3 regions of the Halomonas chromatireducens genome follow, and region 3 is predicted to be linked to each of the others. Evidence: riboswitches for the same ligand, from Rfam matches in the RefSeq annotation. Region 3 holds a riboswitch; each other region holds the start of a gene.
What was found. A riboswitch is a leader RNA that binds a small molecule or an ion and turns the genes downstream of it on or off. The one in region 3 is predicted to bind thiamine pyrophosphate.
Positions count from the first base shown of each region.

Region 1 (9,782 bases), 660 kb from region 3:
TTGATGTCCCGCGCCAGCAGCTCCAGTACCGCGGCACCCGCCGCCTCGCAGTCGTCGCGCTTCTCCTGGGACACCGCATTCTGCGCCGAGCTACCCGGCAGGCTCATGCCCAGCGCCTCGATGGCCGACGCCATGGTGTTGGCGGTGTACATGCCGCCGCAGGAGCCGGGGCCGGGAATCGCCTTCTCCTCGATCTGCTTCACCTCGATCAGGTCCAGGTCTCCGCGGGTGTAGGCACCCACCGCCTCGAACACCGAGACGATATCGGTGTGGCCCTCGCCGGGCAGGATGGTACCGCCGTAGACGAACACGCTGGGCCGGTCGAGCCGCGCCAGCCCCATCAGGCAGCCGGGCATGTTCTTGTCGCAGCCGCCGATGGCCACCAGGCCGTCGAAGCCCTCACAGCCGGCCACGGTCTCGATGGAGTCGGCGATCACCTCCCGCGATACCAGCGAATACTTCATGCCCTCGGTGCCGTTGGCGATACCGTCGGAGATGGTGATGGTGTTGAAGATCACCCCCTTGCCGCCGGCCGCGTCGGCGCCGTCACTGGCCCGCTCGGCGAGGGCATGGATATGGCTGTTGCAGGGCGTGAGATTGCTCCAGGTGGAGGCGATGCCCACCTGGGGCTTCTTGAAATCCTCATCGGTGAAGCCCACCGCACGCAGCATGGCACGGCTGGCGGACTTGCCGACCCCATCCACTACCGGGGCGGAATGACGGCGGCGCGGATCCTCGGGCGTATCGCTCATGATGCTTCCTCTATCGTTGTTCAGGGGAGGTAATAGAGAGAGGGTGGACCGCAGACGGGACGGCTGTCCATGCCAAACCGTCATGTCTTGCCACAAGACGAGGCGGCGACTGCACCTGCGCGCTCTGCCTCAGCGCGGCTGCACGGCGTCGTGGAAGGCACGCTCCTTCGCCACGGTGTCGCGGAAGCGCTCGGCCATCCGAGCGAAGGCGGTGTCATCGAGCGCCGCCGCCTCCTCGTCCAGGCGCTGGCGCAGCCAGGCCACGAACTCCTGAAAGGCGGGGTTGTCGTGCAGATCGATCCACTCCCCCATCAACGGGTGCAGCCCGTCTACGCGGGTCACCCGCAGCGCCCACTCGAGGTAGACCCACTCGGTGACCACCAGCACCGTCAGGATCTCGGCGTAGTCGCCGCCCTGGCCGGTGTCGTGCAGCAGCTCGCGAAACGCCAGGGTCTGCGGCAGGTAATCCGGCGCCTCGCGCAGGGACGCAGGCACCTCGAAGGCGTCGAAGGTGCGCTGGAAGGTGCTGTTCTCGTCGCTGGTCAGCATGCCCATGAACTGGCCCAGCACTACCCGGTCCGCCATGCTCGGCGCGTGGCCGATAGCGTGGCCGATCAGGGCGGTAAAGGGATCGACGAAGCCGTAGTCCTGCACCATGTAGGCGGCAAAGTCGCCCCCCACAAGCCGCCCCTCGGCCAGGGCGTCGAACAGCGGGTGGTTCACCGTGGCCGACCAGTCCGGCTCGCTGATCTCGCGAAGCCAGTCGGTGATGCGCGCCGATTCACGGCTGGCGGCCCAGGCGTTCCAGTCAGAGCGTGTCGTCATCAGGCGTCTCCCTTGCTTGCCAGGTGAAATTTCGTCCCGGGGCGCAGCCAGGCGATCAGCAGGCTGGCCAGGGTGGAAGCGAGCAGCGCACCGAGGAACGGCGCCAGGGTGGGAATGCTGTCGGGGAAGCTCGCCGCCAGCACACCGGCGGCCAGGCTGCCCTGGGCAACCCATCCCGGCACCACCGCGCCAAGCAGGCCCGCCACGCCGCCGGCCACCGCCGCCAGCGGTGACATGCGCCGCCACAGGCCCAGCAGCACCGGCACCACGATGGCCGCGCAGAGCAGGTCGGCGATCAGGAACAGCCGCAGCACCGAGAAGCCCTGAAGGGCCACCCATGCCACCGGTGCCATCAGCGCCACCGTGACGAGCCGTGCCCCGCGAACCGAGAGCCCGCGCCCCCCGGAGCTGGCCACAGCCATGGAGGCGATGGCGTTCTGCGGGGTATCCACGCTGGAGGCACCCAGCGTTACCGCCAGCACCAGAGCCGGAAGGCCCAGCCAGGCCGGCGCGGCGGAGAGCAGTGCGAAGAAGGGGATCGGCGGCTCGCCCAGCGGCAGCGCATGCATGGCCGCCAGCATGCCCAACCCGCCGATGGCCATCACCACCAGCAGGCTGCTGGCCCCACCCAGCAGCGCCCCGCGGCCCAGGGCGCGGTCATCCTCGGCCGCCCAGATACGCTGCCAGTAGCCCTGGTGGAAGAGGTTGGCCGCGGTGACCGCGATCACCAGGGTCAGCGCCACGGAGAGTGCGCTGCCGGTGGGAATCGAGGGCATGATCGCCCCGGCGGGCATGGGCGGCAGCCACCACCAGGCCACGCCGCCGACCAGTACCAGCAGGGCCAGCAGCAGCCAGGCCTGCCAGCGATCGGTGGCCAGGCTCGCCCGCAGGCCGCCAAGGGTGGTGTAGACCAGGGTGACCACCGCCACGCCGAGGATCACCAGTGAAGGCGGCACATCGGAGAGCAGCGCGGCAATGGCGCCGATGGCAGTTAGCTCGGCGGCCAGGAAGATGGCCATGTAGGCAACGGAAACGAAGGAGACCCAGCGCCGCACCCCGGCGCCATAGCAGGCCTCGGCGAATTCACCGATGCTGCGTCCCTGCGGCAGGTGGCGTCGGATGGCGGGGCCGTAGAGTCCCAGTATCAGGAACGGCAGCGACGAGCCGATGGCGTAGCCAGCCAGCGCCACAGGCCCGACGAAGGCGCCGATCTCCGGCGGCGCAAAGAGGATCCAGGCCCCCATGCTGGAGGCCAGGAACGACAGGCCGATGGCCTGGGCTCCCTGGGAGTTGCGGGCAGTCACGTAGTCATCGAGCAGGCCGTCGGCCCGCCGGGCGCGCAGGCCCAGATAGGCAAAGCAGAGCAGCGCCGCGCCGAGCACGGCAGACGTCAGGTAGGGCATGTCGCACTTCCTCCGCCGGTATGAACCGGATCAGGTTCCAGGGTCAGCGCTTGGCTCTCTCAGCCCCTGCCGGTTGCACGGCGGGACTCCCCTGGCGACAGTGAATGGATTGTCGAGTAATTTAACTCAAGTTATTGTCAGGATGGCCGATATAACCGTCTAGCGTCCATGATTGATGGGACGAGTGATGATACAACAGTCGCTACCAGCGAACGACCACTCTCGCCGAGACTACCGATGCCGTTTACCGAAGCCAAGGAACACGCCCCCGGACGGTTGCATGCCATCTTCGCCGACCCCTACAGCGCTTTCGACAACCAAGTGATCGAGCGGCAGCTGCACTTGCGGGTCGCCATCGATGACCTGCTGCTGCAGCCCATGGCCAAAGGCCAGCTAATGCTGAGGGTGATCCATGGCTGGGAAAACGGCAGCTTCGAGCCCGCCGACCTGGACCACAGCGACCATCGCATCGGCTCACTCGAAGACCTGCGCAAGGCGGTTGATCGTTACCACCAGGCCTTCGAGGCTTCGCAGCCTTTTCCCAAGGATAATGCCTCGCTGCTGGCCCGCCCGCTCGAGCATGCCATCAACCAGGCCGAAGCCAACGGCCAGGCCCTCGACGAGGAGACCCGCACCATTCCCGCCCGCTGGCCCGCCTTCGACCAGGGGCTCTATCTTTATACGTTCTTCAAGGTCTACCACCGCCTCACCTACGGCGAAGATGACTCCTACCGCACGGCACGCTGCACGACCCCGCACGGACCTCGCGAGATTCACGAATTCCATCTGGAGGAAGGTGAATTCGCCGTGATTTCCCCCACCGAGAGGGACGCCACGGTAGACACCGTGCTGGTGCTGCATGAAAGCCAGCTGGTTCCGGTGCTGCAGTTGTTGGAAGGATGCCGGGAAAGCGCCTGAGTGAGCTTCAATACACGTCGGACGCCTCGATTGCTTCCTACCTGTTAGACCTTCTCACGCGGCACCCGGCCCATCAGGTAAAACTCGTCGTTGGGCGGCGTGCCGGTGAGGGTAACCAGGCGATTGGAGAGCCCGAAGAAAGCGGTGATGGCGCCAATGTCCCAGATGTCATCCAGGGTGAAGCCGGCGTTCAGCAAACGCGTCTGCCATTCGTCGGTGAGTTCGCCCACGTCCAGGCCGCAGTGAAAGGCGAAGTCGAGCATGAGCCGATGGCGCTCGCTCAGCGGTGCCGTGCGGTGGTTGATGGCGACCTGATCGGCCAGCAGCGGGTCCTTGCTGTAGATGCGTACCAGGGCGCCGTGGGCCACCACGCAGTAGAGGCAGTGATTGCGGGCGCTGGTGGCCACCACGATCATCTCCTTCTCAGCCTTGGTCAGCGTGTCCGACTCCCGCTCCATCAGCGCATCGTGATAGGCGAAGAAGGCGCGAAACTCTGCCGGGCGATGGGCCAGCATCAGGAAGACGTTGGGCACAAAGCCGGCCTTCTCCTGTACCGCCAGCATGGCGTCACGAATATCCGCAGGCAGATCCTGGATCGATTCGGGTATGGGAAAGCGGCTGATGGGCGTCGACATGGCGGACTCCTGCTGGGACTCTATGGACTGGACACAGTTAACGTCAACGTAAACACATTGTCCATGCTCGTACTCAGTCGGACGCATTCAAATGCGAGCACGTCACCACCCGGTTCCGATGATGCGCCTTGGCCTCGTACATGGCGTGATCGGCAAGGCGGTAGAGGGTTCCAACATCACGCACGGCATCGCACCCACGACAGGCGACCAGACCAAACGAGGACGTGATAACCCCATAGCTGGACGTCTCATGGCGAATGCTCAGCTCCTGAAGGGCTCCGCGAAATTTTTCCAGCGCCCGCTGGCCCTCCTCCAGCGACTCTACGTCCAGCAGCAGGCCAAACTCCTCCCCGCCCAGGCGGAACAGGCGGTCGCCGGCCCGACGAAAATGCTCCAGCAAGAGAGTGGATACCCTCACCAGCACTTCATCGCCGGCATGGTGGCCATAAGTGTCGTTGTAGAGCTTGAAGTCGTCGATATCCATTATTGAAAACAGCAGCGGCTGGCCGCTGCGACGCCGTCGCTGCAGCTCCTCTTCCATCAACTCCTGAAACTGTCGCCGATTCAACAGCCCCGTCAGAGGGTCGGTGCGAGCCAGGGTGGTAAGCTGTTGGTTGGCTTTTTCCAGCTCCTGTGTACGCTGAGCCACCTCCCGTTCCAGGCGCTCGTTGAGCGAACGCTGCAGATCAAGGGTGGCGCGCTCGGCGGCGAGCTTTTCGTTCTTGAACTTGTTGATCTTCCAGGCCAGCCCGAGGGATAGCAGTAGAAACTCGATCCCCGACCCGACCTGGACGGCGTATTCCGTGACGACATTGTAGGGCAACACCCCCGCCACCCGCAGGAAGTAGAGCGTTATCCCGATGAGTAGCACGCTCCACGCCACCAGGTAAATGCGAGCCAGGGTGTCGCCGCTATAGCTGCGCCAGACTGCCACACCGAGCAACAGGCAGGAAAGCAGGATGGCACCGGGAATCATCAGGTGGAATACCGCCGCATAGTGACCGAAAAGTGCCGGTAGCGCGCTGATCATGCACAGGCCGGCAAGACCATACAGCACTCGGGTCAAGCGGGGTGCGTGCTGGCGAAGGTTCATGTAGCTTTCACTGAAGATTGCGAGGGTGACGGCGAACAGGCCGATATTGAGCGGCACCATCTGGTTGTTGAACATCGGCATGTCCGGCCACCAGTACTGAAAGGCGAAGCCTCGCGACGAGAACATCAGGATGAAGAAGGTGCCGAGATAGGCGACGTAGTGCAGCAAGGGCCGTTCACGGGTGGCAAGGTAAAGCAGCAGGTTGTAGATCAACAACGCCAACAGGGCACCGAAGTAGAGGCTGAATGCCATCAGCTCCCGCTGGGCCTTGGCCAGAAAGCTGGCATCATCCATGAGGTAGAGTGGCGTCGCATCATAGAGCCCGTCGTGGGTATCCAGCCGCAGGAAGACCTGCCGCGACTCGCCAGCCGGCACATGGATGGGCAGCACGAAGGTGCGATGGGAGATAGGCCGGGTGTCGAAGCTGCGACGGTTGCCAGTCTGCCACTCCCTGACGATTTCGCCCTGCTGGTCCACCACGTAACCATCGAGATAGTCGTGCAACGGCATGGCCAGTTCCAGCAGCCGGCGCACAGGGAGAGCGGTATCGTTCTCGACCCGCAGCGTTAGCCACCAGGCGGAATCGGAAAAGCTGAAATTGAGGGTTTGCTGGCGGGAGCGCTCCCACTCCAGTGCCTCACCGTGACGCAGCAGCCGCTCGATATCAAACTCACGCGCCCTGTCTTCCAGCAACAGAACGTGCGGACTGAGGTTAAGCTCCCCTCTCAGGGTACCGACATCGATAGCGGCCAGCGCATGCCCTGGCAGCAAGAACAGCAGCAGTGCCAGCCAGCGAAACGCCACGAAGGTTGGCAAGAAATACAAGAGGCGCCTGGTCACGTGAGCTCCTCGCTGGCAGGTGTTGAATCTACCATATCAGCTAATGAGACTTTGGCGCCGTTGAAAAAAGGGATATCCCCAAAACCAGCCAGGCAAGCCTTGACAACAGTCAGAGTGTCCGGCGGCCAAGCTCCGTGGTGGGCCGCCCCTTGTGGCCACCCTTTCTCCAACAACTGAAACGCTCCCGCCCAGAAGCTGAAACGGCCCCGCTTCTCGATGAAGCGGGGCCGGGCGTCAGGCGGTCAGCCGATTCCAGCTCAGCTCAACGAGATGGTGCTGTTGATACCGCTTGAGACGTTCTCGGGCTCGAACCAGCGCGCAGTGACGGTCTTGGTCTGGGTCCAGAAGGCGATGGCCTGCTTGCCGTTGGGGCCCAGGTCGCCCAGCTTGGAACCGCGGGAACCGGTGAAACTGAAGTAGGCCACGGGCACCGGAATCGGCACGTTGATGCCGACCTGGCCCACGTCGATGTCGCTCTCGAAGCGACGCGCCACCCAGCCGGAGTTGGTGAAGATCGAGGTGCCATTGCCGTTGGGATTGGCGTTGACGAATTCGATCGCCTCATCCAGGGTATCGACGCTGACCACGCAGAGCACCGGCCCGAAGATCTCCTCCCGGTAGATGGTCATCTCAGGCGTCACGTCGGCGAACACGGTGGGCCCGACGAAGTTGCCATGCTCGTAGCCCGATACCTCATAGCCGCGGCCGTCGACCAGCAGCTTGGCGCCCTCCTGCTCGCCGGCGTCGATCAGTCGAATCACACGGTCACGGGCGGCCGGAGAGACCAGTGGGCCGAGATCGGCATCGCGCTGGGTGCCGGGGCCGACCTTCATGTTGCGGGCGCCGTCGACGATATCATCGAGCCACGCCTTGGCCTCGCCTACCAGCACCACCACGGAGTTGGCCATGCAGCGCTGGCCAGCGGCACCGAAGGCGGAACCCAGCAGGTTGTTGATGGCCTGGCTGCGGTTGGCGTCGGGCATGACGACACAGTGGTTCTTGGCGCCCATCATCGCCTGCATGCGCTTGCCGGCCTTGGCGGCACGATCATAGAGCAGCGAGCCCACGTGGCTCGAGCCGATGAAGGAGAGCGCCTTGATGTCGGCATGGTCGGCGATCTGGTTGGCCACGTCCGGTCCACCGTGAACCACGTTGAGCACGCCGGCCGGTACACCCGCTTCGTGGGCCAGCTCGACCAGACGCATGGTGGAGCTCGGGTCCTGCTCGGAGGGCTTGAGCACGAAGGTGTTGCCGGTGGCGATGGCCAGCGGGAACATGAAGCAGGGCAGCATGATCGGGAAGTTGAAGGCGGTGATGCCGGCACCCACGCCCAGCGGCTGGTTGAGGGTGTAGACGTCGATCTCGGTGCCGGCGTTCTCGGCCAGCTCACCAAGCTGCAGCGAGGTGATCGAGCAGGCGTGTTCGATCACTTCCAGGCCACGACCCACCTCGCCCTCGGCGTCGGGCAGCGTCTTGCCGTGCTCTTCCGTGATCAGGGCGGCGAGCTCCGGGGTGTGCTCACGCACCAGCGCCTGCAGCTTGAGCATGATGCGCATGCGCTTGCCCAGCGGCACCTTGCGCCAGGTCTTGAAGGCTTCCTTGGCGCTGGCGACAGCGCGGTCGACCTCCTCGGCGGAGCAGAACGGTACCCTGGCGACCACTTCCTGGGTCGCCGGGTTGACCACGTCGCGCCACTCCTGGCTATTGGACGGGACGGGCTTGCCGTCGATGTACATCGGAATCTCGCGGACTGACATGGTGCGTGCTCCTCTCTTGTGTCTGCTGGCTCTAGTCTGCCTGCACTGTCTGCTTATCGTTGTGATGGGCTTGTCGCGGCAAGGCAGATATTAGACTTTGTGTGTATTAGCACACGGAATGGAATGCCATGAGTCTAGCCAGAGGTCGGATTGCCTGACAACGGGCACTCGGGCACATTGCTTGTGCGCCAATGCACAACCGCACCGCGCACCCGGAGGCCCTCATGCTCGACTGGCAGGACATACAGATCTTTCTGGAAGTGGCCCGCAGCCAACGGCTGACCGACGCCGCCCGGCGCCTGGGGCTTGACCACTCCACCCTGTCGCGGCGCACCCGCCGCTTCGAGCAGAAACTCAATACCCAGCTCTTCGAGCGTAGCACGCATGGCTACCATCTGACCGAAGCGGGCCAGCAGCTGCTGGCCCACGCCGAGGAGATGGCCCGGCACGCCTTCGAAGCCGGCGAAAACCTTACCGACAAGAACCACCAGCTCAGCGGCCAGATTCGCCTGGGGGTCACCGAGGGCTTTGGCACCTGGGTGATCGCCCCGCTGCTCTCCCTCTTCTGCGAACGCCACCCCGGCATCACCCTGGACCTGCTGGCACTGCCACGGGTGGTCAACCTGAGCCGCCATGAAGCGGACCTGGCCATCACCGTCGAGCGCCCGGTCAGCCCCGGCATGGTGATCTCACGGCTCTGCGATTACCGGTTGCGCCTGTACGGCAGCCGTGACTACCTCGCCCGCCACGGCAAACCCGCAGGGCTCACGGAACTCGGCCGCCACCGGCTGATCGGCTATGTGGATGACCTGATCTTCAGCGAGCAGCTCAGCTACCTGGAGCCACTGCTCGACCCCGCCGTGGTGGGCCAGCCGGGGCCGCACTTCTCGATACGCAGCACCAGCGTGACCACCCAGCATGCCGCCACGCTGAGCGGGGCCGGGCTTGCCGTGCTGCCCTGCTTCATGGCCGAGACCAGCGATACGCTCGACAGCGTGCTGGACGACGAGGTAGAGATCGTGCGCCATTTCTGGATCACCGCACGCCAGGAACAGCGCCGCCTGGCCCGGGTAAGGCTGCTGTGGGACTTCCTGCGCGAAGCGCTGGAGGTGAACCACGCCTTCCTGATGGGTGAGGCGCGTGAACTGGTGATGCCCGCGCCCTGAGCACTCTGTCTGTCAGGCCGTCCCGCCCCGCCGTAGCTGGCGTGACGCCTCACGCCCGGCAATGGCCCCCATCACCACGGCGCTGAGCAGGCCGTTGCCCGACAGGTAGCCGCTGTCATTCGAGCCCGAAACGCCCCGCGCCGCGCCGCCGGCGGCAAACAGGTTGGGAAAGATACTGCCCTCCTGCCCCACTACCCGCGCCTGGGTGTCGACTTCCAGCCCTCCCTGGGTATGGAACAGCGCACCGGTTACACGAATGGCGTAATAGGGAGGCACTAGCAGGGTCTCCGGCGAGAAGCTGCGACCGAAGGCATCTGCCTCGCCGTTCCCGGCCAGGGTCCGCATTTCGTCGAAGGTCTGTTCAAGGGCATCCAGTGGCAGATCCAGCCCCTT
Region 1 covers NZ_CP014226.1:3,933,567-3,943,348, reverse strand. The annotation lists gene ilvD (dihydroxy-acid dehydratase) at 1-752, opposite strand, end outside; gene LOKO_RS18305 (TenA family protein) at 882-1,577, opposite strand; gene LOKO_RS18300 (sodium:solute symporter family transporter) at 1,577-2,980, opposite strand; TPP riboswitch at 2,970-3,083, opposite strand; gene LOKO_RS18295 (hypothetical protein) at 3,218-3,898, shown strand; gene LOKO_RS18290 (peroxidase-related enzyme) at 3,943-4,533, opposite strand; gene LOKO_RS18285 (diguanylate cyclase) at 4,607-6,466, opposite strand; gene LOKO_RS18280 (CoA-acylating methylmalonate-semialdehyde dehydrogenase) at 6,724-8,223, opposite strand; gene LOKO_RS18275 (LysR family transcriptional regulator) at 8,448-9,389, shown strand; gene LOKO_RS18270 (FAD-dependent oxidoreductase) at 9,402-9,782, opposite strand, start outside.
Region 1: another riboswitch for thiamine pyrophosphate. It lies ahead of LOKO_RS18300 (sodium:solute symporter family transporter); the one in region 3 lies ahead of thiC (phosphomethylpyrimidine synthase ThiC).

Region 2 (9,782 bases), 1.9 Mb from region 3:
TCGCCTTCGGCCAGCAGCGCCTCGTACTCCAGCCCACCGATATGGCGGACTTCGCCCTCGAAGAGGGCATCGTCGACGTCGATCACCAGCGGCTTGATGGCCAGCTGTGAGACAGCTTCCTCGACGACGTCGGCAAACTCCGGGTCCACCAGCACCACCTGGGCCTCACCGTGCTCGAGCATGTAGGCGATGGCCTCGGCATCGAGGCGGATGTTCAGCGTATTGAGCACGCAGCCGGCCAGCGGCACGCCGAAGTGCGCCTCGAACATGGCGGGCACATTGGGCAGCATGGCGGCTACCGTCTCGCCTGGCTTGATGCCGCGTTTTTCCAGCGCCGAGGCGAGCCGGCGACAGCGCGTCCAGGTCTCGCTCCAACTGCGGCGGACGTCACCATGCACCACCGCCGGATAATCCGGGTAGATGGAAGCGCTGCGCTCGATGAAGGTCAGCGGCGACAGTGGTACGTGGTTGGCCTGCGTCTTGGGCAGGCCCTGTTCGAAGATGCTGTTGTTCATGGTGGGCTCCGGGTGAGTATCTTTTGTATTGGTGCTGAATTCACCGGCTGCCGGTAAGGCAACCGGAGGTAAGCTGCTCAGGGAAGCGTGACCTCGTAGTCGGCCAGGCATGCCATTCCTGCTTCGATCACGCTGCGGTTGGCTCGGCCGACCGGCAGCCACTGGCGCAGGGCGAAATCGGCCGCGGCCAGCTTGGCCTGGTAGAACGGCTCGTTGCTGCCTGCCGCTTGAGCGGCACGGGCCTTGAGTGCGGCCCGCCCCATCTGCCAGGCGCACAGCACGTGACCTGCCAGGCTAAGGAACGGTGTGGCGTAGGCCTGAATGGCATCCGGCCCTAGCTCGGAATCAGAGCCCTGCTCGAGCACGCGCTGCATGGCAGCCTCCAGATCGGCGGCCCCGGCGGCCAGGCTCTCGCCGAGGGCGGCGAGCTCGCCGTCCTCACGCAGTTCGCTGGCGGTGGCCTCGACCTCCTCGATCAGCCCGGCCAGGGCGGCACCACCATCGCGCTGAAGCTTGCGGCCGGCCAGGTCGAGTGCCTGGATGCCGTTGGTGCCCTCGTAGATGGGCGCAATGCGAGCATCGCGCAGCAGCTGTGCGGCGCCGGTCTCCTCAATGAAGCCCATGCCACCGTGAACCTGTACGCCCATGGAGGCGATGTCCACGGCCTGGTCAGTGGAGAATGCCTTGACTACGGGAATCAACACGTCGGCACGGGCCTGGGCAACCTCACGCTCGCCATCGCCACCATGTCGCGCCACGTCGAGCTGGGCCGCACAGTAGAGCGCCAGGGCACGCAGGGCGTCGGTGCGAGCGCGCATGGAAAGCAGCATGCGCCGCACGTCGAGGTGCTCGCTGATGGTGGCTTCCCTACCGCGGACCTTGCCCTGCACCCGATCCAGCGCATAGGCGAAGGCATGCTGGCAGGCGCGCTCGGCCACGCCGATACCCTGAATGCCAACCTTGTGACGCGCTTCGTTCATCATGGTGAACATGTGGTTGAGGCCGCGCCCCTCCTCGCCCACCAGGTAGCCAATGGCACCGTCGCCATCGCCGAAGCTCAGGGTGCAGGTGGGCGAGCCGTGGATGCCGAGCTTGTGCTCGATGGAGGCACAGGTCACGTCGTTGCGCTCACCCAACGAGCCGTCGGCATTGACCAGGAACTTGGGCACCAGGAACAGCGAAATGCCCTTGTTGCCTTCCGGCGCATCCGGTTTGCGTGCCAGCACCAGGTGAACGATGTTCTCGGCGGCATCGTGCTCGCCCCAGGTAATGAATATCTTCTGGCCGAACAATCGGAAATGATCGCCCTCTTCATCAGGGCATGGAACAGCCCGGGTGCGCACCTTGGAAAGATCGGAGCCGGCCTGGGGCTCGGTGAGGTTCATCGTACCGGTCCAACTCCCCTCCACCAGCTTGGGCAGGTAGGACGCCTTGAGCGCGTCGCTGCCATGGTGTGCCAGTGCCTCGATGGCGCCGGCGGTGAGCATTGGACAGAGTCCCAGTGCCATGTTCGCGCCGTGAAGCATCTCCTGTACCGAACTTGCCACCACTTCGGGCAGACCCTGGCCGCCCAGCGCCTCGGAGACGCCGATGCCGTTCCAACCGCCCTCGGCATAAGCCTGATAGGCCTCGATGAAGCCATCGGGCAGTGTCACGCCGCCATCACTACGGCGGGTGCAGCCCTGCTGGTCGCCGCTGGCATTCAGCGGCCCCCATACCTCGCCCGCCAGCCTGGCTGCCTCCTCCAGCACCGCTTCAACCAGGTCGGGGCTGGCCTCTTCGAAACCAGGCAGGGCGAGCGAACGGTGCTCGAGCAGTTCCTCGAGCACGAAGCGAAGATCGCGAACAGGAGCAACAAAGGGGAACATGGCGACACCTCAAAAAAATGATAGCAGAAATAGTAGATTCACTACTTTTCGTTAACCATTATCCCTAGGTCGCAGGCAATTAACCAGTCAAAGGCAACTCACCCGACAAAGGCAGTGCGCCCGATACACAGGTATCGGGCGCAGAAAAATGACGGGGCGGACTATTCAATCGCTTCAGTCGCGGGAGGAGCTCGTCGTCTCGTCAACCAGCTGCTCATGATCGGGCGCTTCCGCGTGACGCGGTTCCTCATCTTCATAGTAAGCGATATGCGCCTCATCGGGAGGCGGCGGGCCAACCAGTGGCTCGACCGTCTCCACATCCGGCACTGCGTCGGACAGGTCCTCGACATGCTCATGCTCGGTTGCGCCTTGCATCAGCTCCTCGGTTACCGCCAGCTCGGCGCCGGCCGAGGACATTGGCGTCGTTGGCGTGAACGGTGCCACCGGCAACGGCGCCGGACGCACGCTACGCCGCCAGGCGAAGAAGGCCACCATGCCGATGCTCATGGCTCCGAAGGCCCAGAACAGGCCCGCATCGCCCACCGCCGCCATGACCGGCGAAATCAGCGGCGGACTCACGGTGGAGCCGATGGCATTGATCAGCAGCAGGCCCTGGCTCATGCGCACCAGGGCACCTGCCGGGGCACGGTCTGCGGCATGGCCGACCGCGACCGGATAAAGCGCGAAGACGCCGCCACCGAGCAGGAAAAGCAGCCCCGCCATCACCCAGATATTCGGCGGCAACAGCAGCATGCCAGCCGATATCAGCGTACAGAAGGTGCCGATCAGGATCAGCACCATCTGGCGATCGTGGCGATCGGACCAGCGGCCGATGGGATACTGCAGAAGCATCGCCCCAAGGATCACCACCGCCATCATCTGGCCGATCTGATTGACCGTCAGGCCGATACGCTGCAGATAGAGCGGCAGCAGCGAATAGACGGCGGCCACCGCCAGCCCGGAGCCGAAGCTGCCCATGACCCCGGTAGGCGTCAGGGTGATCAGGCGTATCGGCGAGAGCGGCTCAGCATGCTCGATAAGGGGGGACACCCGCGGGATCATCGCCATGGGCAGCACCGACAGCGACGCCAGCATGCCGATCACCATGAAGGGAGCGGTGACACCCATGGCATCGGTCACACCCAGCAGCAGTTGGCCGAGGACACCGGCGGCATACAGCGAGATCATGTAGAGCGCCAGCAGCCGGCCACGAACCTTCTGGTCACCGGACGTGAGCAGCCAGCTCTCGATGACCAGGTAGACCCCCACGGTGGCCCAGCCGCCAATCAGGCGCAGCCCGAACCAGGAGATGGGGTCGAGCCACAGCCCCTGCAGCAGCACGGTGACCGCAACCAGCGAAGCAAAGGTGCCATAGGCGCGGATATGGCCAATTCGCAGCAGCAGCCGGTCGTTGAACATCGCCCCCAGCGCCAGGCCGATGAAATAGGCCGACGAGACCCAGCCGATGACCACCGGCGACTCGCCTGCGGCATCCAGGCGCAAGGTGATCAGCGTGGCCAGGAAGCCATTGCCGATCCCCAGAATGAAAAGCCCCAGCAGGGGCGCCAGGGCCATGGCCAGCAGTTGCCGCGACATGAAGGGCCTCTCGACAGCGGTGGAAGAAACAGGAATTAAGGCAACGATGGGAAACAGTGTGGCAGGACCTGCCGAGATTGCCCGCCACGCCTGGGTGCCACACAGAAGAAGCACCGCTGAGGCGGGATGACGCGGCGCAAATCATACGCCGCCGACACCATAAGTCAACGCCGAAATAGCCCCTGCAGGGCTGTATAACGGCGGCTTATCGAAACGTGACTACAGCCTCCATGAATCGTTGGGTCGGGAGTGCATTCACCATGGCTTGCGCTGCAACAGGGCCACATCCGAAGCAGGCAGCTCGAGGCGCATATCGAGATGATGGGCCAGCCATTCAAAGGTGGCGTCGCTGAAGAAAATCACATGGGTTGGGTCGAGAATATAGTGCCAACGGGGGAAGGTCTCCCACCTGGTGACCCGCTTGGTCATCAACCCCAACCAGCCAGCGGGCCGCAACATGCCAGCCAGCCGCTCGAGTTCAAGCCCCGGCTCGAAGAGGTGTTCCGCCACTTCAGTGGCAGTAATAAAATCGTACTGCCGCTCGAGCACCACCCTGTCAGCGGCATAGAAAGGATCGTAGATCGCCATGGGATGCCCCGCCTCCTCGAACATGACCGACAGCGTCGGGCCAGGGCCGGCACCGAAGTCGAGGCCTTGGGCAGCCGGTGCCAGCCGTTCGCGCAGCGGCGTGTAAAGCCGTGACAGGAACTGCCGGTAACCAGCGTCGTCGGGGCTGTTGCAATGCTGGTCATAGACTGCTTTCTCTGCCTCAGGAGCAAGGCGCTGATCAGGAGGCACGAAGACCAGCCAACAGTTGGTGCAACGGTGATAGTCACGCCGTGCATCCCGATGAAAATATGGCGTTTCGGCGGATGCACATAGCGGGCAGGTCAGCATCATCGTATCCTTCTGAGCTTGACGACTTGAGCATATAAAAAAACGATCACAACGAGGAGGCCGGCAATGCTGTCAGGTCTGGACCACCTGGTCATCACCGTGACCGATATTTCCCGCGCCGTGGACTTCTATTCCCGGGTTTTGGGGCTGGAGGTGCGCTACCGCGACCGTGAGCGCGTCGACCTGCTGCTCGGCGACGTTGCCCTGCGCCTGCACTGGACCGCCACCGACATCGAGCCCCGGGCCGCCACCCCAACGCCGGGGAGCCTCGACCTCTGCTTGCGCAGCCTGCTGCCGCTGGACGAAGTACAGCGACACCTGGAGGCACTGGATGTCGAGGTGGAGCTCGGCCCGGTCGACCGTCAGGGCGCCACCGGCCCCATCGAGTCGCTCTACCTGCGCGACCCGGACGGCAACCTGCTGGAGATCAGCCGTCCGCTGAAGACGGCCAGCGAATAGCCGCTCCACTGGTATTGTCTCATCTGGCCGGTATCATTGGTGTGACTGGCCAAGTCAGCAACACACCTCGCCATTCACTTGCTGGACGTTACATGACCGATAACCTGCAACCTGATGATAACCGTGACCACCGGGCCGTGACCGACCCGGGGTCGCCCGACACCACCATACCCATAGTCATCTATGCGCTGTTTCTTGCCGGCATCATCAGCGGCGGGCTGACGCAGCTGGTCGGTGTGGTGATCGCCTATGTCTACCGCGGCAAGGGGCCTCACTGGCTCGATGAGCATTATCGCTACCATATCCGCACCTTCTGGATGGCGATGCTCTACTTTGCGGTCTCCGGCCTGCTGACGCTGATCATGATCGGCTTCGTCACCTGGCTACTGGCGGTGATCTGGCTGGTGATTCGCTGCGTGAAAGGGCTCAAGAGCCTGCAGGAAAAGCGCGCGCCCGATAATGTGGATACCTGGCTGTTCTGACGCTCATGAGCGCATCACGACCCCGTTCCAGCGCCATCCAGGCGCGTCTTGCCACCACGCTGTGGCGCACCCTCGCCGGCCGTCGTCTCGCCAGCCTGTGGCGCCTTTCCCGGCTGATCGGTCCGCTGGTGTATCGCCTGAGCCGACGCGAGCGCGACGTCACCGAAATCAATCTCGCCCAGGTCTATCCCGACCAGAGCGCGGCAGCACGTCGTTGCCTGGCCCGGGACAGCCTGACGCACTCCACCGCCACCATGCTGGAGCTGGGCTTCGCCTGGATGGCCGACCCGAACCGGGTCGAGACCTCCATCGTCGAAGTCCATGGCCGGGAGCTGCTCGATGACGCCCGCGCCCAGGGGCGGGGCGTTATCGTGCTGGCGCCGCACTTCGGCAACTGGGAGGTGCTCAACTTCTGGCTCTCCAGCCACTTCCCCTTCACTGCCATGTACGAGCCACCCAAGGTCGAGGGACTCGACCCCGTGACGCGAGAGGGTCGTGAGCGCATGGGCGCCAAGCTGGTACCCACCAACCCACGCGGCGTGGCGGCATTGCTTAAGGCGCTCAAGCGCTGCGAAGCCATCGGCATCCTGCCCGACCAGGAGCCCAACTGGGGCAGCGGCGTCTTCGCCCCCTTCTACGGCCGCCTGGCCTATACCGCTACCCTGCTGCCCAAGCTGGTGGCCCGCACCGACGCGCGTGTCGTTACCGGCGTGGCGCGGCGCATTCCCGGCCGCGGCTTCGCCATCCACTTTCTGGCCGCCGACGAGCAGGTCTACTCTCCTGATGAAGAGCAATCGGCGACCGGTGTGAACGCCTGCGTCGAGGATGCCATCGCCCTGGACCCGGCCCAGTACCAGTGGGAGTACAAGCGCTACCGCAAGGTGATCGAGGAGCAGGAGGGGCATCCGGACCATGGCTCCTTCCGGCTTTACTGAGAGCTGCTGTCTTACCCTACCTGTGGTGCATAAGCCGCGCGGATATCGAGATCTGGGCCGTAAAAGATCCCGGCCACGCGGGCGGCTGACCGGCAGCTGCAGAGGAATTTTAGCATTCCCCCTTTCGCACAACTATTTTCCACCGACTAATAACTCATCAAAATACCATTCTTCACACAGTCCTTCATAATTCCACGCGTTGTAGCAGCAACGTCATTTGACAAGAACAGCTTCTTGCGCTCATTTTCAAGAAAGTCAGCCCCAAAATCTTTCGTCAAGTGGATAGAAGCATAAGTAAGCCCATCAAAATCTTCTCTACTAAAATACCACCCACCTACATAACCGCCTACTTCATAGTAACGAGAGAAAGCCCACTCCATTTTTTTAGAAATCTCGTGCATTTCATTTTCGCACTCGGCTGGAATATAATAACTTATCGCCACCTCCCCCACGTTAACTTGCAACCGCATAACAATCGACTCACCACTCTCACGAGATATATGATAGTACGCATCTATTTGGCCAGGGATATGATTGACCCGTATAGTAGTCTTGCTATTCCTCAATGCCTGCTCAATATCATTGCCATTTACCTTCTTGCTTTCCCACAGCTTAAACTCGCCTTCTGGAAAATCAATAAGCAAACAAGCCCTAGGAAAGGTTTCTAAAAAAAGCCGCTCCGCACGTTTCTGAAGATTTATCACATTGACATCTTTTTCAGAAAAGAAAACCACAATTGCTATCACAATACCTGAGGCCGCGACTTGACCAAGCGACATAGCAACCAATATCCAGTCTTGCCGATTTTCTTTACCAAGAAAATAGACAGAAACTCCTACAGCACTTATAAGAGCAAAAGCAAGAACACTTAAAGCAACAACCTTGACCCAGCTGGGGGCATAAATAAAATTCTTACTCTCCATGAACAAAAACCCCCTAATCAATATGTAAAAAAGCAATAATAAATGAGAAGACAAACAACTTCTCATCTCAAGGATTAACTATCACCACACAAACCAATTATATGCGAGAACAATTATAGAATAACGGATAGCATAATTTTTTACAAAACCATTAGCCAGATAATGGCGGCCTTCACTACCAGCTCCGGCAAATCCCACCATCGCCCACAGCGACTGGGGATGATACAGGGTCGGCATCGGCGACGACGAGGTGGACCTGATCTTTGAGCTGGATGCGTTCAGACAATAGCCGGTCCCAGACATTGGCGGACTGGCATCTTCGCCCTACCCTGCTAGACTGCCTGGACGCTTGACGGGGTGCCGGTGATTCCGGCTGAGATGGCGCAGGGAGCCCAAGGGTGACCTCAGCGCCGATCCCGTGGAACCTGATCCGGGTGAGCAGGGCCGCTGGCCCCGCATGAACCGGCGTAGGGAATCAGGCGAAGGGGTTTGATGACACGTCTCTCTGCGCTCCCCTTCTCTCACGATCTCCCCTGCCCGACTTCAGCCTCGCTCCGGATCCTCGATCACCCGGAGGCTAGATGGGCTACCGCTTTACCGACCTCACCGCCGCCTGCCAGGACGACTGGCGCGCCTATACCGAGCACGACTTCGTGCGCAGCCTCGGGGCCGGTACCCTGGCCGAAGACGCTTTCCGCCACTACCTGCAGCAGGACTACCTGTTCCTGATCCACTTCGCCCGGGCCTATGCCCTGGCCGCCTACAAGAGCCGCACCCTGGCCGACCTGCGTCAGGCCCATGAAGGCTTGAAGGCCATCGTCGACGTGGAGCTGGGCCTGCACGTGGGCTACTGCCGCGAGTGGAACATCAGCGAGGAGGCGCTCGCCAGCCTGCCCGAGGCCCGGGCCACCATGGCCTATACCCGCTATGTGCTGGATACCGGCAATCGCGGCGACCTGCTCGACCTGCACGCCTTACCCATGGCGCCCTGCCCCTGCCCGAAGCGAGCAACGCATGACTCTATCGATGGGAGCAGCCTCCGGCCCCGCCCAGCGCGCCCGACGCACCTGGAACATCGACCAGTGGGGCAGCCCTTTATTGGCCTGACAATTGGTTTGAGAGGCCTTCAGGTCGATGCTGATGATGTCGATACCCTCAGGGTGGGTATTGCGAGCATGATAAACGGCGCCGCTATTGCCTTTTTGACATCAGTATGGGGATTACGAAACAAGGGGCGCTTGACCGGTTAAGTGAGCTACGCTCGCGAATTCCGTCTATTATACAGGAGGGACAGGAATCGACTGATTACTTCCGTTGGCGGAAGGATGCGGAAGCCGCACTAGTTAACTTCTTTTCCCTGTCTGAGGGCAAGCGACACCTGACCGAATTCAAAGACATTCATTCGCAACTGCCCCCGCGGCACGTACAGTCGCTTGATCTCGGCGTCGGGTGGAAGACCTTCGATAAGGCGATGGAGCTGTCCTCGGAGTACTTTAAGTCGGTCGAGCAAGAAATCCAGGATTACTATGAAGACGAGGCAGGCACGCCTCGTGCTAGTGTCGAGGAGTCAGCTCCTGGCAACGTGTTCATTGTGCACGGCCGCGATCAAGCGCTCAAAGAGGCTGTGGCGCGCTTTGTCGCGAAAATAGGCCTGAATCCCATCATCCTGCATGAGCAAACCAACGAGGGGCGAACCCTTATCGAGAAATTCGAGGCGAATGCCTCAGCCGATTTTGCGATCGCTTTGTTCACGCCCGATGACGTAGGCGGGCTGAAGAGCGACACGCCGAGCCTCTCTAACCGCGCTCGTCAGAATGTTCTGTTCGAATTTGGCTACTTCCTTGGCCGACTGGGGCGGAGGCATGCCTGCGCACTAGTGCAAGGAGAAATAGAGCTGCCTTCAGACTATTCGGGAGTCGTGTTCATTCCAGTCGACTCCGCCGGCCATTGGAAGTTCGAGCTTCTTCGCGAGCTAAAGGCGGCTGGGTTTTCCATAGATGCTAACCGGGCTTTGTAGGCGTTTGCCTAACTCAAAGTTGGAGTCGACGGCTCCGTCTTTGGCGAAACCGCGGCTCAACCCGAGCGTTATGTAGATATGGAGTTTTAA
Region 2 covers NZ_CP014226.1:2,690,406-2,700,187, forward strand. The annotation lists gene LOKO_RS12480 (acyl-CoA synthetase) at 1-515, opposite strand, end outside; gene LOKO_RS12485 (acyl-CoA dehydrogenase) at 593-2,383, opposite strand; gene LOKO_RS12490 (MFS transporter) at 2,558-3,979, opposite strand; gene LOKO_RS12495 (class I SAM-dependent methyltransferase) at 4,235-4,879, opposite strand; gene LOKO_RS12500 (VOC family protein) at 4,943-5,335, shown strand; gene LOKO_RS12505 (DUF4870 family protein) at 5,428-5,817, shown strand; gene LOKO_RS12510 (lysophospholipid acyltransferase family protein) at 5,823-6,752, shown strand; gene LOKO_RS12515 (hypothetical protein) at 6,899-7,675, opposite strand; TPP riboswitch at 8,019-8,167, shown strand; gene LOKO_RS20260 (TenA family protein) at 8,257-8,925, shown strand; gene LOKO_RS12525 (TIR domain-containing protein) at 8,889-9,692, shown strand.
Region 2: another riboswitch for thiamine pyrophosphate. It lies ahead of LOKO_RS20260 (TenA family protein); the one in region 3 lies ahead of thiC (phosphomethylpyrimidine synthase ThiC).

Region 3 (9,782 bases):
CTCCTATGGAGCCGGCGCCGAGTTCGATGTGGCACCGAACCTGGCGGTGGGTGCTGACTACATGCGCTACCTGGACAAGTCCGACTACACCTTCGATGCGGCAAGTGTCGGTGTACGCTTCCGCTTCTGATCGGACGGCATCAGCCAGGTTCCGGAGTTCATAAGCCATTTTCTCGCCCCTGTCGCCTGACGGGGGCGTTTTGTTTAATGGGCTCCGTGTGTTCCACAAGCTCATGGCTGTTTACAAGCTCAGGGCTGTGGCCAGCGGCCGGTCTCCATCCAGTGTCGAAGATAGTCGGGCAGCAGCTTCAGCTCGCTGCACTCAATGACAGCCACCTCGAGCCCCTGGTTGCGCTGCAGGTCGGTCAGGTGCTGGCGGGCGCAGTCGAATTCGCCGCAGGCCAGCAGTAGGCGGGTGCTGACCAGTCCGGCCGAGTGGTCGAGCATGGCGTGGAGCCGCTTGAGTCCCTGCTCAAGACAGGCATCGGGGCCGGGTCCTGTGGTCAGGCACTCTATGAACAGCAGCTGGTTGTGGTGCGCGGCGAGGCAGTCGGAGACCACGGGCTCGCCGTTGTGCTGCCCGCTGAGATCGAGTATATGGGCCCCACAGCAGGCCTGGTGCAGCCCGACTTCCTGGGCGCAGAGCCAGGTAAATTCGGTTAGCCATCCGCCGCCGAGGTAGAGTGCCCCCGTCAGAGAGGAAAAGCTCACCCGCTGAGGGTCGGCACTCGACCACTCGAGCAAGCCGGCAGCATTCAACTCGCTTAGCGCGTCGGTGCAAGGGAAGTGCGGTGCGCGACTCAGCCGCTGATGGCGGGCGGATGGGTCGAGGCGTAGGCCTTCGCGTGCGTCCGTCGTAACCAGTACGCCCTGGGAACCGTGAACCCGCTCATGGAACTCGCTCAAGAGCCATGCCAGCTTGTCGGCCTGGTGGCCCAAGTAGTGGGTCAAAGCCTTGTGGCGTTCGGCGGCGCTGCGCCAGGCCGGGTTGTCGGACAGCGCCTTGATGCGCTTGCGTCCGTTGGCCTGCAGGAAGGTATCGACATCAAGCACGGACTCGATGGCCACGGCTTCCAGCGTCGAGGGATTCAGTCCCGGCCCCAAGCGATAGAGCGCGCCGGCACGGGTGTCGACATACAGCCAGTCGGCCTTGCAGTGCCTCATGGCCTGCTGGAATAGCAGGGCGGTGAGCTTGTCACTGTCGGCCAGGTCATAGGTGACCGTAAGCCCTGGGGCGTCCTGCTGTTGCTGAGATAGCCATTGGGCCAGGCGAGTGGCGAACTCACTGATGTGTTTCGGATCTCGCTCCGGCATCTCGTCCCACCGATGGAACTCGGTATGGGAGGACAGCTCGTGCTGCAGCAGGATCTGCAGCCGCTCGGCGGTCTGTTGCTGCTGCCGTCCGGCAACCAGCACGACCCGCTGGGGTCGCAGCTGCAGCAGGGGGATCAGGCTGGCTTCGGGGCGCTCTGTCACTAGCGCTACATGCAGGTGGGGCATGGTTTTGTCCTTCTGCACTATATCCTTGCACAAGGGGTGGCATAAGCAGGTACCGGCCACCGTCATGGGTACAGGCTACATCCGCACCTTCTTCGCTGTCGCCATGGGATGAAAAAAAACACGCCGACCAGTGGCCGGCGTGCAGAGTTTTCCAAGCATCGGGAAAGAAAGCATCGGGAAAGATCAGACTTCCTTGTAGAGCTCGGCACCCTCCTTCCTGAATTTTTCCGCCTGCTCCTCCATGCCTTTCATCACCGCTTCCTGATCGCCATCGAGGCCGTTGTCCCGAGCGTAGTCGCGCACTTCCTGGCTGATCTTCATGGAGCAGAACTTCGGCCCGCACATGGAGCAGAAGTGCGCCACCTTGGCGGAGTCCTTGGGCAGGGTCTCGTCGTGGTACTCCCGGGCGGTGTCGGGATCCAGGCCGAGATTGAACTGGTCCTCCCAGCGGAACTCGAATCGCGCCTTGGAGAGGGCGTTGTCGCGGCGCTGGGCGGCCGGGTGACCTTTTGCAAGGTCTGCAGCATGGGCGGCGATCTTGTAGGTGATGATGCCGGTCTTGACGTCGTCCTTGTTGGGCAGGCCGAGGTGCTCCTTGGGCGTGACGTAGCAGAGCATGGCGCAGCCGAACCAGCCGATCATCGCCGCGCCGATGCCGGAGGTGATGTGGTCGTAGCCCGGGGCGATGTCGGTGACCAGCGGGCCGAGGGTGTAGAAGGGCGCTTCGTCGCAGTACTCCAGCTGCTTGTCCATGTTCTCCTTCACGAGATGCATGGGCACGTGGCCGGGGCCCTCGATCATTACCTGGACGTCGTGTTTCCAGGCGATATGGGTCAGCTCGCCGAGGGTCTTGAGTTCGGCCATCTGCGCCTCGTCGTTGGCGTCGGCAACCGAGCCGGGACGCAGGCCGTCACCCAGGGAGAAGGCCACGTCGTACTGTTTGCAGATCTCGCAGATCTCCTCGAAGTGGGTATAGAGGAAGCTCTCCCGGTGATGGAACAGGCACCACTTGGCCATGATGGAGCCCCCGCGGGAGACGATGCCGGTGACACGCTTGGCGGTCAGCGGCACGTAGCGCAGCAAGACGCCGGCGTGGATGGTGAAGTAGTCCACGCCCTGTTCGGCCTGCTCGATCAAGGTGTCGCGGAAGACTTCCCAGGTGAGGTCCTCGGCCACGCCATTGACCTTCTCCAGCGCCTGGTAGATTGGCACCGTGCCGATGGGCACCGGAGCGTTGCGGATGATCCACTCGCGGGTCTCGTGGATGTTCTGGCCGGTGGAGAGATCCATGATGGTATCCGAGCCCCAGCGGATGCCCCAGGTCATCTTGTCGACCTCCTCCTCGATGGAGGAGGTGACCGCCGAGTTGCCCAGGTTGCCGTTGATCTTCACCAGGAAATTGCGGCCGATGATCATCGGCTCGGACTCCGGGTGGTTGATATTGCAGGGGATGATCGCCCGCCCGGCGGCCACTTCGGCACGCACGAATTCCGGGGTGATCTCTTCCGGCAGGCGTGCGCCGAAGCCCTGGCCCGGGTGCTGATGGCCGAGAATCCGCTCGACTTCCTCGGTACCGAGCGCCTGGCGGCGCTGATTCTCGCGAATGGCGATGAACTCCATCTCCGGGGTGATGATGCCCTGGCGGGCGTAGTGCAGCTGGGTGACGTTTCCTACCCGGCCATCTTTTGTAGGGAGTGCGCGCCGTGGCGTGCGCTTCAGGTCGAAGCGCAGCTGGGCCAGCATGGGGTCGTTGGCGCGGCGCTTGCCGTAGTCGGAGGTGGGGCCATCGAGGAATTCGGTATCGCCACGCTCCTCGATCCAGGCGCGGCGCAGCTCCGGCAGGCCACGGCGCAGATCGACGCTGATTTCGGGGTCGGTGTAGGGGCCAGAAGTATCGTAGACCAGCAGCGGCGGGTTCTCTTCGTCCTCGCCGGAGGTCTTGGTCGGGGACAGCGGTATCTCGCGGAAGGGCACGCGAATGTCGGGGCGTGAGCCTTCGATATGGACCTTGCGTGAGCCGGGCAGCGGCTGGATGGCGGCCTCGTCGACCATGGCGGTATCGGCGAGGAAGTGCTGGGTCTTGCTCATGGAGTGTTCTCCCTAGGGTATTGCGGCTGTTGTGCGTTGTCAGGGAGGACAGCTGGGAGGACAGGGGCAGAGCGGCCTTGGCCTCTCTGCGTGTCGCTTGATCCCTACGCTGGTCCTAGCCAGTTCAGGTTCAACGGGATCCATGCTCCATCGCCGGCTGGCGCTGCATGATCTCAGCCGTTTTCAACGGCACCCCGTCAAGCGTGGTGGTGCCCGCCATCATCGGCGGGCAGGTTCGTCGCCGCTACGTTTCTGCCTCAAGCCCGGGGCTGATCCGGTGACAGGTCTGCGAGGGGGCGCTGTGAACCCCTCCCTGGGCGCTACCGATTCCATCCCTGGAATAGGACCCCCTCTTAGACCTGTCTCCGGCGCCCCTCACGTCTTCGCAGCGGCAACGGTCTTGCATGGCTGTGGGCTAGTCCGCGCGGTCCAGCCCCATCTGCCAGAAATCGATCTCCAGTCGCGTGGCATCGCGGAATACCTCCGACAGCTCCTGGAAGCGCGAAGGGGTGACGTCGGCCAGTCGCGCATCGAGCCACTCCAGCTCGGTACGCATGGCGCCCTGGAACTCTTCGCCTTCGTACATGGCGATCCAGGCGTCATAGGGGTTGGCCTCGCCGCGGACGGTGTCCGGTCGGCCATTCAGCCAGTTGGCGATCTCGCCGTAGCCGATCAGGCAGGGCGCCAGGGCCACGTGCAGGTCGAGCAGGTCGCCGCGATTGCCGGTTACTTCCGCACCTTCGAGCAGGATGCCATGGGCGCCGGGGGCATCGAGCGGCGTGGCTACCACAAGCCGATCATGATCGCCGGCAGCTACGGCAGCATTCGCGATGGCCATGTCCAGAAGGGCGTGATTCCCGTCGGTGGCAAGCTGATCGTCATGGGTGGCCCGGCCATGCTGATCGGCCTGGGCGGCGGCGCCGCTTCCTCCATGGCCTCGGGTACCTCGAGTGCCGATCTCGACTTCGCCTCGGTGCAGCGCGAGAACCCCGAGATCGAGCGCCGCGCCCAGGAGGTAATCGATCGCTGCTGGGCCCTGGGCGAGGCCAACCCCATTCGCTTCTTCCACGACGTGGGCGCAGGCGGCCTCTCCAATGCACTGCCGGAGCTGGTCAAGGACGGCAACCGTGGCGGGCGCTTCGACCTGCGTGCCGTGCCCAATGCCGAGCCGGGCATGAGTCCGCTGGAGATCTGGTGCAACGAGGCCCAGGAGCGCTATGTGCTGGCGGTGGCGCCGGAGGACCTGGAGACCTTCGATGCGCTCTGTGCGCGGGAGCGATGCCCGTACGCCGTGGTCGGCGAGGCCATTGAGGCCCATCACCTGGAAGTGCGCGACGGCCATTTCGAAAGCCAGCCGGTCGACCTGCCCATGAGCGTGCTGTTCGGCAAGCCACCAAAGATGCAGCGCGAATTCGAGCGGGAAAGCCGGGATCTGTCGGGTGTGATGCTCGACAACCTGGACCTGCGCGAGGCGATGGAGCGCGTGCTGCGCTTGCCCACCGTCGCTTCCAAGGGCTTCCTGATCACCATCGGGGACCGCTCCATCACCGGCATGGTGGCCCGCGACCAGATGGTCGGCCCCTGGCAGGTGCCCGTGGCCGACGTGGCGGTGACCACCGCCAGCTACGATACCCATGCCGGGGAGGCCATGGCCATGGGCGAGCGGCCGCCGGTGGCGTTGATCGATCCCGCCGCCAGCGCACGACTGGCGGTCGCCGAGGCGATTACCAACCTGGCGGCGGCGCCCATCGCCAAGCTGGGTGATATCAAGCTCTCCGCCAACTGGATGAGCGCCGCCGACCACGTCGGCGAAAACCAGGCGTTGTACGACGCTGTCCATGCCGTGGGGATGGAGCTCTGCCCGGCGCTGGGCATTGCGATTCCGGTGGGCAAGGACTCCATGTCGATGCGTACCGCCTGGACGACGCAGGACACCAAGGGCGAGCCGGAAGAGCGGAGTGTCACCTCGCCGCTCTCCCTGGTCGTTACCGGCTTTGCCCCGGTTACCGATGCCATGGCCACCCTGACGCCGCAGATCAACCTGGAGCAGGACGAGTCCGACCTGATCCTGATCGACCTGGGCGCTGGCAAGAATCGCCTGGGCGGCTCGGCCCTGGCCCAGGTCTATGGCCAGGTGGGTGATGCCTGCCCCGACCTGGACGACCCGGAGGACCTCAAGGCGTTCTTCGCGGTGATCCAGGGCCTCAACCGTGACGGCAAGCTGCTCGCCTATCACGATCGCAGTGACGGCGGGCTTCTGGTGACGTTGCTGGAGATGGCCTTTGCCGCCCACGCTGGCCTGGAGATCAAGCTCGACTGGTTGATCGACGAGCCGGCCGACGCCGTGGATGCGCTGTTTGCCGAGGAGCTCGGTGCGGTGATTCAGGTTAATCGCCAGTACACCGAGGAAGTGCTGGCCCAGTTCGCCGGCGCGGGTATCGAGACCTGCGGCGTCATTGCCCGGCCGCGCTACGACGATCAGGTCCGCGTGACCCTCTTCGAGGAGCCGCTGCTGGAGACCACGCGGCTGCTGGCCCAGCGCACCTGGGCCGAGACCAGCTACCGGATGCAGGCACTGCGCGACAATCCGGAGTGCGCCAAGAGCGAGTTCGATGGCCTGCTCGACAGCCGCGACCCGGGTCTTTCCGCGAGTCCTGCCTTTGACGTGGATGAGGATATCGCCGCGCCCTACGTGAATACGGCTCGACCGGCGGTGGCAGTCCTGCGCGAACAGGGCGTGAACGGCCAGCTGGAAATGGCCTGGGCCTTTGACCGTGCGGGTTTCGAGGCCGTTGACGTGCATATGAGCGATATCCTCGAGGGGCGCGTCGGTCTCGAGTCGTTCAAGGGCCTGGTTGCCTGTGGCGGCTTCTCCTATGGCGACGTGCTGGGCGCCGGCGGCGGCTGGGCCAAGTCGGTACTGTTCAACGAGCGGGCTCGCGAGCAGTTTGCCGCCTTCTTCGCCCGGGACGACAGCTTCGGCCTGGGCGTCTGCAACGGCTGCCAGATGTTCGCCCAGCTGCGGGAGCTGATTCCCGGCACCGAAGACTGGCCGCGCTTCGTGCGCAATGAGTCCGAGCAGTTCGAGGCGCGGGTGGCCATGGTCCAGGTGGAGAAGAGCCCCTCGATCCTGCTGGCTGGCATGGAGGGCTCACGCCTGCCGATCGCTGTGGCCCATGGGGAGGGGCGTGCGGAATTCCGCGACAGCGCCCACCTGCGCAGCATGCAGGTCGGGACCCAGGTGGCGCTGCGCTACGTGGACAACTACGGGCAGGTGACCAGCCACTATCCGGCCAACCCCAACGGTTCACCCTCCGGCATTACCGGTCTGACGACGCCGGATGGCAGGGTAACGATCATGATGCCGCATCCGGAGCGGGTGGTCCGGGCCGTCACCAACTCCTGGCGTCCGGCGGAGTGGAGCCAGGAAGGCGCCTGGATGCGGCTGTTCCGCAACGCTCGGGTCTGGTTGGACTGACAGGCATCAGTGAAGCAAGGGCGCGAAACAAGTGCGTGAAAAGAATGAGGCGACCGTCAGGTCGCCTCATTCGTTTTTGTGGTGGATTGTGACTTGCAAGATACGGGTTCTATGACGCCATCATTGTCAGGTCCAGGCAGCTTCGGCTACTCATGAAACCCTCAAGTACGGCATGTTCCGCCTGCTTTTGCTTGATGATGACCGACATGGCGGGATAGAGCGCCGGTATAGCGGTGGCCTCGCGGAGATGCTGGTGAAACCGCAGCGAGTACTTCGCATCGATGATGGCCTGTTCCAGGACATCGCTTGCCATGTCCGGACTACAGATGAAGTAGGGCTGGGCGGCGCTGGGCTGCTCTCCGCGGGTGGGCAATTCTGTCAGCCCATCCGACAGCCCAAGCTGACGGGACACGCGTTGCAGCTCTTCGATGCGCATCTCACACTGGATGCCCAAGGATGCCATCAGGCGGCTTACCGAAGTATCGAAGGTCAGGAAGCTGAAGGCGAGCTGGCGGTAGCGGGATAGCTCGGCTTTCTCATGGGCCTCGGCCAAGGTCAACAATTCATCCAGTACCAATACGAGCCTGGCGATCTTTGTTCTAGTTTCAGGCATGGCAGTGTCCTCTAAACGGGGTAGGGCAGCAGCGTCCTTTCATGGAAGGAGACTGGCGACCGTATTGCCCGTTTTACATGATTTGCATCAACTGCCACGACGTTTTTAAGCGCTGTGGCAACGATTCCATTCGCTGGGTATTACGAAAACCATTACCACCATCCCCCATTGCCCGATGAGTGGACTACGGCTTTCGTCTGACACGGCTCTAAACTTCCACTATAGACGAGCGCTGGGGAAGCCGCCTATCGAGAAATAAAACAGTTGTTTGAATAGTGCGCTGAAAGCCGCCAAACTATCGAAAAGCGCTTGAATGGAAAGACGATATGGAAAATGAAATTTTTTGTGACCGAGTGGTGCTTACCTTTTCGCACCATGTGGCCGAGGTGACCCTGAAGCGTGCGCGAGAGCACAATGGGCTCGATTGGGCGATGATCGACGGCCTGCTCGCGGCGCAGCAGCGCCTGACCGAGCTCGATGGCCTGCGTGCCGTGGTGCTGGCTGGAGAGGGCAAGAGTTTCTGTGCGGGACTCGACATGGCGGCCATCATGACGCAGCCACAGCGATTGTCCTCGCTACTGGCAGCGGATGAGCGGGGGGTCAATCCGGTACAGCGCCTGGCGCTGGGCTGGCGTGACGCCGGGGTGCCGGTGATTGCCGCCCTGCATGGCCATGTCTACGGTGGCGGCCTGCAGATTGCGCTGGGGGCGGACATCCGGGTGGCTCACCCCGACGTCAGCCTGGCGCTGTTGGAAATCGTCTGGGGCATCATTCCGGATATGGCAATCAGTGTGACGGCGAGTGATATTCGGACGGACGTCCTGCGTGAGCTGGCCTGGACGGGGCGCAAGCTGGATGGGGCCGAAGGCCTGGCGCTCGGCATCGTGACCCGGCTTGCCGATGATCCGCAGGAAATCGCCCGGACTATCGCGGCTTCGGTCGCGGCGCGCTCGCCAAAGGCGGTGGCTGCCGCCCGCGAGCTTTTCACGCTTGCCCCCGGGCTTCCTCAGCGGGAGCGGCTGGCTCTAGAAGCGCGCCTGCAGGGTGGCCTGCTGGGCGGCGAGGAGCAGATGGAGGCCGTGGCCGCCCGAATGGAGGGCAGAGAGCCCCATTTCCCTTGAGGCCGAGTCAAGCCTGACGATGGCTGGGTTGACCGGGTAAGATGGCGGCTTCGTGCCGCCATGCCTGACCTGCCCATGTTGATCTGCCAATGACGTTGTCGTCCACTGTCTCGCCGCCTGCCCGTCAACCTGCGTTGCGCCCCTACCAGCAGCAGGCGGTGAAGCGGGTCGTTGAGCACTTTCGCGCAGGCCACGAGCCGGCCGTGGTGGTGTTGCCCACCGGCAGCGGCAAGTCGCTGGTGATCGCCGAGTTGGCGAGGCTGGCCCGGGGGCGGGTGCTGGTGCTCGCTCACGTGCGTGAACTCGTCGTACAGAACCATGCCAAGTACCAGGACTACGGGCTCGAGGCCGATATCTTCAGCGCCGGTCTCGGGCTCAAGGAGAGCGCCCGCCAGGTGGTGTTCGGCTCGGTGCAGTCGGTGATGCGCAACCTCGACCGTTTCGCCGCTGGCGATCACCCCCGTGGCGCCTTCACCCTGCTGGTGATCGACGAGTGTCATCGTGTCTCCATGGACGAGGATTCGAGCTACCGCCGGGTGATAGACCGGCTGCGCCGGCACAATCCGAGCCTCAAGATCCTGGGCCTCACGGCGACGCCCTACCGGCTGGGGCAGGGATTCATCTACCACCGTCACCATCACGGCATGGTGCGTGGTGACGACGACTGCTTCTTCCGAGATTGCGTCTTCGAGCAACCCCTGCGACTGATGGTCAAGCAGGGCTATCTGGCTCCACCGGCACGTGTCGATGCGGCGCTTTTCAAGGATGGTAAAGAACTGCGCTATGATTTCTCGGCGCTTCGGCCTGCCGACGGCGGGCTATATCGGGAAGACGAGCTGAATCGAGTGGTGGCTGCCAGCCGTGCGACCCCGGGCATCGTCGCCGAAGTCATCGAGCGTGCCCGGGAGCGGCAAGGGGTGATGCTGTTCGCCGCCACGGTGGCCCATGCCGAGGAGATCCTTGGCTACCTGCCGGCTGGTGA
Region 3 covers NZ_CP014226.1:623,915-633,696, forward strand. The annotation lists gene LOKO_RS02960 (porin family protein) at 1-130, shown strand, start outside; gene LOKO_RS02965 (Card1-like endonuclease domain-containing protein) at 250-1,500, opposite strand; gene thiC (phosphomethylpyrimidine synthase ThiC) at 1,684-3,588, opposite strand; TPP riboswitch at 3,673-3,795, opposite strand; partial or broken gene LOKO_RS02975 (thiaminase II/PqqC family protein) at 4,004-4,315, opposite strand; partial or broken gene purL (phosphoribosylformylglycinamidine synthase) at 4,235-7,066, shown strand; gene LOKO_RS02985 (hypothetical protein) at 7,176-7,679, opposite strand; gene LOKO_RS02990 (crotonase/enoyl-CoA hydratase family protein) at 8,006-8,800, shown strand; gene radD (DNA repair helicase RadD) at 8,890-9,782, shown strand, end outside.